Regions from separate parts of the Vibrio tarriae genome, predicted to be linked through region 3. Evidence: predicted binding sites of a transcription regulator. Region 3 holds the regulator's gene; each other region holds the start of a gene.
What was found. The regulator MetJ, encoded in region 3, represses methionine synthesis genes. The targets are predictions, from matches to a motif close to TTAGACNTNTANANGTCTAA.
Positions count from the first base shown of each region.

Region 1: metN (methionine ABC transporter ATP-binding protein MetN) is a predicted target of MetJ. The motif match lies at 1,019-1,038, and genes of this name have one in related genera.
Region 2: metA (homoserine O-acetyltransferase MetA) is a predicted target of MetJ. The motif match lies at 1,225-1,244, and genes of this name have one in related genera.

Region 1 is NZ_CP022353.1:1,900,441-1,902,714, reverse strand. Features, by position in the region: gene metN (methionine ABC transporter ATP-binding protein MetN) at 1-921, opposite strand, end outside; gene gmhB (D-glycero-beta-D-manno-heptose 1,7-bisphosphate 7-phosphatase) at 1,156-1,716, shown strand; gene treR (trehalose operon repressor TreR) at 1,782-2,274, shown strand, end outside.
Region 2 is NZ_CP022353.1:1,172,878-1,175,151, reverse strand. Features, by position in the region: gene CEQ48_RS11035 (ABC transporter permease) at 1-756, shown strand, start outside; gene CEQ48_RS11030 (ATP-binding protein) at 760-1,134, opposite strand; gene metA (homoserine O-acetyltransferase MetA) at 1,275-2,216, shown strand.
Region 3 is NZ_CP022353.1:35,657-37,930, forward strand. Features, by position in the region: gene CEQ48_RS05625 (O-succinylhomoserine (thiol)-lyase) at 1-872, opposite strand, end outside; gene metJ (met regulon transcriptional regulator MetJ) at 1,140-1,457, shown strand; gene CEQ48_RS05635 (malic enzyme-like NAD(P)-binding protein) at 1,569-2,274, opposite strand, start outside.

The DNA.
Region 1 (2,274 bases), 1.2 Mb from region 3:
CACTCCACCAGCGTAATCCAGATCTGAGCTCAGAATGCTGACATCAATATTGTATTTGCGGGCAATTTGCGTCATCAACGGCGCATCCACGGTCGCTCCGGTAAATTCCAAACGCACCAATGGGTAGCTGCCCGCCACGCGAGTTGGCTGTAAGCGTACTTGATAATCCTCTGGAATCGACAAATCCAACGTTGAACGGATAAATTGATGCGCCAACTCGGTTTTCGGATGAGCAAAAATATCGCCGACTGTGCCTTTCTCTACCAGCTCTCCGCCACCAATGATCGCCACTTCGTGACAGATGCTTTTCACCACATCCATTTCATGGGTAATCAGCAAAATGGTCAGGTTGAGCTTACGGTTAATCTCTTTGAGCAGTTCCAGAATCGACTGCGTTGTCGCTGGATCGAGCGCGCTGGTGGCTTCATCACACAGCAATACTTTGGGATCGCTTGCCAAAGCGCGTGCAATCGCGACACGTTGCTTCTGGCCGCCTGACAGATTGGCTGGGTAGCTCTCTCTTTTCTCAGAGAGACCAACCAGGGCCAGCAATTCAGTCACTTTCGTTTCGATATGCTGTTGTGATTGGCCCGCTAACTCAAGTGGCAGAGCTACGTTTTCAAACACAGTGCGTGATGAAAGCAGATTAAAATGCTGGAAAATCATACCTATGTTACGGCGAGCCGCGCACAGTTGTGGATTACTGAGCGTGGTGAGATCCACACCATCGACAATCACTTGGCCGCTGGTCGGTTTTTCTAGCATGTTGACACAACGGATCAGCGTACTTTTTCCGGCACCGGATGAGCCAATCACCCCAAAAATCGTACCCTGTGGAATGAATAAATTGATGTCTTTCAGGGCGTGGATTTGTTTATCCCCCTGATAGAACACCTTATTTACGCTTTTAATCTCAATCATGTGCAACCCTGTACTGCTCGAGGCAGAATAATCTGTTGGCCTCTTCCTCAATTGGTAGTCGATGCTATGGGCTTGCCGAGTTTAAGTCAATAGATATTTTTACGTCTAGACGTCTAAATGGTTGTAACTGATTAGACGAGAAAGTAATTAGATAGTGACTAAAAAATATAGATAGTGATGAAAAAAATAAAGCGTGCAATAATTCGCGCAAAGTGACTTGAAAGAGATAGCATTTTGGCCAAACCCGCCGTATTTCTGGACCGTGATGGCGTGATCAACGTCGATCACGGTTACGTGCATGATGAGCACGATTTCCAATTTATTGAAGGTGTATTTGAAGCGACTGCGGCTTTGCAGCGTATGGGCTATTTGTTGGTGTTGGTCACCAACCAATCCGGCATTGCGCGCGGCAAATTCAGTGAAGAGCGTTTCATTTCTCTCACCCAGTGGATGGACTGGAATTTTGCCGATAATGGCGTTGAATTTGACGGTATCTATTACTGTCCACACCATGCTGAACATGGAATTGGGCAATATAAAGAAGAGTGTGATTGCCGCAAACCTAAGCCGGGTATGTTTCTTTCGGCGCGTGATTTCCTCAATATTGACATGACTAATTCGGTGATGGTCGGTGACAAAGCGGAAGATATGATGGCAGCAGAAGCGGCGGGTGTGGGCACTAAGATTTTGGTGCGCACCGGTAAGCCTATTACTGAGCAAGGCGAAGCCTTGGCGAGCGTCGTGCTCGATAGCATTCGCGATGTGCCTCATTATCTACTGCGAGTGAAAAAATAAGGTCGCTTCAGCGGCCTTATCTGCTGATCTTTATCTTTCTTATTGATGATTACCAAACACAGCGCATGAATCGAAAACTGACGATTTTAGACATTGCTAGACTCTCGGGCGTTGGTAAATCCACCGTTTCGCGCGTGTTAACCAATGATCCCAAAGTGAAACCTGAAACCCGCGCTAAAGTGGAGCAGGTGATTGCGGAGTCGGGGTATGTGCCATCCAAATCGGCACAAACCATGCGTGGTGGCAGCCAAAAAGTCGTGGGTATTATTATCTCGCGTCTGGATTCTCCTTCTGAAAACAAAGCGGTCAGCACTATGCTGCAAGCCTTCTATGCTCACGGTTACGATGTGGTGATCATGGAGAGCCAGTTTAGCCGTGAAAAAACCAATGCCCATTTAAAAGTGCTGGCCAAACGACAAGTGGATGGCGTGATCGTGTTTGGCTTTACCGATATCGATCACGATGCCTTGCTCAGTTGGCAGCATCGCTGCGTGCTCTTGGCTATGCACAGCGACGAGATTTCCTCGATCAACTATGACAATGCAGGCGTGATTGAGC
Region 2 (2,274 bases), 1.1 Mb from region 3:
ATTGAAGGTTTAGCCCAAGCGGGTGGCACACTCGCAGCACAAACCAAAGTCAGTCGCTTGGTGGTCGAAGGTGAACCAATGGCGTTTGCCGCGCAGCATTTCTCGCCAACCAGTGCCAACCTGAAACCCACTTTTAACCCACGCATGGGTTATGTCGATTACGTCGTACCCGCCGTTTTTGTATTGATCCTGCAGCAAACGCTGATCATGGCGGCTGGATTGATGGTTGGAACACAAAAGCAAGGTCACGGCTATTGGAGCCGAGTCACTCCTGCCAAACTGCTGTTAGTACGTAGTCTTGTACTGGTTACAGTCTACTACTTGCTGAGTCTTTATTATTTCGGTGCCAGTTTTGATTTGCACGGCGTGAATACTTTAGCAAAGCCAAGTGATCTCATCAGTTTGCTCCTGCCGTTTTTATTAGCCTGTAATTTTGTCGGTATTGCATTAGGGGCAGTGACTCCGAGACGCGAACTGGTCACTTTGGTGGTGTTAATTAGCTCGATGCCACTGATTTTTACCGCTGGATTTATTTGGCCAGTGGAAATGATCCCTGCACCTTTAGTCTGGCTTGCACAGTGCTTCCCAAGCACGCCGGCAATCCAAGGCTTTCTGGGCTTAAACCAAATGGCGGCCAGTTGGTCAACCATCGCACCAAAATGGACACTCCTTTGGGCACAGGCTTTGGTCTGGGGCGGTTTGGCGTTTTATCTTTTACGCCGAGATCTCCAGCGTACCGCTAAACACCCACAATAATGTCTACTCTTGCCACTGTTGACGCATGCGTTCGACAGTGGCTTCATCGACCCCATGCACGTTTTGATAACGTTCTCGACACACCAGAATCGTCAGCTTAGCTCGATATTGTCGGGCAAGTTTTCGGTATACCGCCATCTCCCAATGCCGAACAAAAGTATTCGATACCACCACGTCTTTGCCTTGTTGCAGCCAGTATTCCGTCTGTTGTTGGCACCATTCATGGGCTTGCGCCAAGTGTTCGGGGCGAAAATGGTACACACCTTGTTCATTGAGAAAGTACATGTCTGCTTCCAGATGCACAGCAGGTAAGGTCTTCGCCAAGGTCGATTTCCCCGAACCGGGCAGACCGCGAATCAGGGTTAAATGAGGTCGCATAGCAGTTTCACAGTAGTCAATTGAGCCGAGAAATACTAACTTAGATTAAGCTTGGCTGCATTTTGCTATCGACAATAATTTTCGGTTGAGTTATAAGTCTGGATGTTTAGACGTCCAAATCAATGCTTAGGGAGAAAGCTGTGCCGATTAGAATCCCCGACCAATTACCGGCGAGTGATGTGCTACGTAATGAAAACATCTTCGTTATGTCCGAATCGCGTGCTTCGACGCAGGAAATACGACCACTCAAGGTGCTATTGTTAAACTTAATGCCTAAAAAAATTGAGACGGAAACTCAGTTTTTGCGCCTACTCTCTAATTCCCCCTTACAGGTGGATATTGAGCTGCTGCGCATCGATGATCGCCCAAGTAAAAACACCCCTGAAGAGCATCTCAACACCTTCTATCGCCAATTTGAGCTGGTCAAAAACCGCAACTTTGATGGGTTAATCATCACGGGTGCGCCACTTGGGTTAGTGCAGTTTGAAGATGTTGCCTATTGGGAACATTTACAAAACATCATGACATGGGCCAAAGCACATGTGACTTCCACCCTGTACATCTGCTGGGCGGCGCAAGCTGGGCTGAAGCTGCTGTACAACTTACCAAAACGCACGCGTGAAGAGAAATTGTCTGGCGTGTATTACCACGACATCCATAAGCCGTTTCACCCTTTGCTGCGTGGGTTTGATGATCGCTTTTTAGCACCACACTCCCGCTATGCCGACTTTGAAGCTGACTTTTTGGCTGAACATACCGATCTCGATATTCTGGCGACCTCGGATGTGGCCGGTGTGTACCTCGCGGCAACCAAAGACAAGCGTAATGTCTTTGTGACCGGACACCCAGAATACGATGCCTTTACCCTACATAGCGAATATGTACGCGATTTAGGTGAAGGGCTCAGTCCTGCCATTCCCGTGAACTATTATCCAAACGACAACCCAGATAATAAGCCCTGCGCCAGTTGGCGTAGCCACGGGCACTTGCTGTTTGCCAACTGGCTTAACTATTGTGTTTATCAACAAACACCGTACGATTTGGAAAAATTCAGCGAAGCCAACTTCACTAAAGACGAATAATCCTTCTCGGCCGCCATGTGCGGCCTTTTTTATCCTTTTGCCCGCGCTTTCCGGCTTT
Region 3 (2,274 bases):
TTGGCAATCTCATGGCCTGGATGCTCGGGCAGGCTTGGATGATAAATTTTGCCAACCAAGGGCTGGGTTTGTAGATACGCCAAGATCTGCTGCGCACTCTCTTCATGCACGCGCATCCGCGCGCCTAAGGTACGAATGCCACGCAAGGTCATGTAGCTATCAAATGGGGTGCCGGTTGAGCCTAAACAGTTGCCCCACCAAGCCAGCTCTTCTGCATGTTGCTTGTTTTTACAGATCAACACGCCGCCAATCACATCTGAATGACCGTTAATGTATTTGGTGGTGGAGTGCAGCACAAAATCCGCGCCTAAGGTGAGCGGTTTTTGGAATACCGGAGTCAAAAAGGTGTTATCGACCGCCACCAACGTGCCTTGCGCTTTGGCTAACTGACAAAGATGAGCGATGTCCACCACACGCACTAAAGGATTGGAAGGGGTTTCAATCAGCAGCAGCTTGGGTTTGCGGGCTAAAGCTTGGGTGAGTGCGGCTGCGTTGGATTGATCGACAAACTGCACTTTGAAATCGCCTTTTTTAGCGCGGGTGTTGAGCAAGCGATAAGTACCGCCATAGCAGTCGTGCGGCGCGACAATCAGGTCATCAGGGCCTAACAAGGCGGTGACCCATAAGTTGATCGCAGAGGTTCCGCAGTTGGTCACTATGGCGCCTTCTCCACATTCAAGCTCATATAAGGTTTGTTCTAACAGGCCTCGGTTTGGGTTACCTGAGCGGGTGTAATCGTATTTAGGCACTTCGCCAAATGCGGGAAACCCATAGTTGGTCGAAAGATAAATGGGAGGTACAACCGCATGGTATTGAGTATCCGATTCAATCCCGGTACGAACCGCAATGGTGGCTGGCTTGCGTGTGGTCATGGAGTTTCCTTGCTGGCTATTCTGTCCTAGAGGGCTTCATCATATACCTTTCCTGCTTTAAGCTGCAGTGTCGGTTGTCGCATCGCAACTTTCCCTAACTGGGGGATGAGGTTTATCCGTTGCCCATAAATTACTCGACACTTTACTGATGTTAAATGAAGACGTCAACACTTCTAGACGTCTATATGTCTTTGCTTATGGCAGTAAATCCCGCTAAAATTAGAGCCTTTGAAATTTCGATTCGAACCACAATAACGAAGGTGCGCAATGGCAGACTGGAATGGCGAATACATCAGCCCCTATGCAGAGCATGGGAAAAAGAGCGAGTTGGTAAAAAAAATCACGGTATCCATTCCGCTGAAAGTTCTCAAAGTGCTAACGGATGAGAGAACACGCCGTCAAGTCAATAATTTACGTCATGCTACCAATAGTGAGTTACTGTGCGAAGCCTTCTTGCATGCTTATACCGGTCAGCCGCTGCCGACGGACGAAGACCTACGTAAAGATCGCCCTGATGATATTCCTGCCGAAGCCAAACGTTTGATGACCGAAATGGGGATTGAGTTCGAATCTTACGATGAGTAACGATTGGCGTGAGTGATACGGGTTCATTGAACAAATCCGGCTTATAAAAAAGCCCCTCATATAACTGAGGGGCTTTTTGTATCGACTTTTTTATTCATATAAACAAGCAGATTAAGCCTGCATGTAGTTTTCTGGCATTGAGATACGAGCAACGCCTGATTCTACTGCTGCTTCCGCGACTGCGCGTGCTACGCGTGGTAATAGGCGTGGGTCCATCGGTTTCGGAATGATGTAATCAATACCGAAACTGAGCTTATCCACTCCAGCAGCTGCCAGCACTTCTGCTGGTACAGGCTCTTTCGCCAGTTGGCGAATCGCCTCTACTGCAGCCAGTTTCATCTGATCATTGATTTCGCTGGCGCGTACATCGAGTGCTCCACGGAAAATGAACGGGAAACAGAGCACGTTGTTAACTTGGTTTGGATAGTCGCTGCGACCAGTCCCCATGATCATGTCGTTACGGACTTGATGAGCAATTTCTGGTTTGATTTCAGGATCTGGGTTGGAGCAAGCAAATACCACGGGCTTATCGGCCATCAGTTTCAGGGCATCCGCTGGCAGCAGGTTAGGACCTGAAACGCCCAAGAATAGATCCGCTCCCGCAATCACATCTTCCAGCGTACGCTTGTCGGTATTGTTCGCAAACAGAGCTTTGTATTCATTGAGGTCATCACGGCGCGTGTGGATCACACCTTTGCGATCCAGCATGTAGATCTTCTCACGCATTGCACCGCATTTGATCAGTAGCTCCATACACGCCACCGCTGCGGCACCCGCCCCAAGGCAGACGATAATACAGTCTTTCAGTTGTTTACCT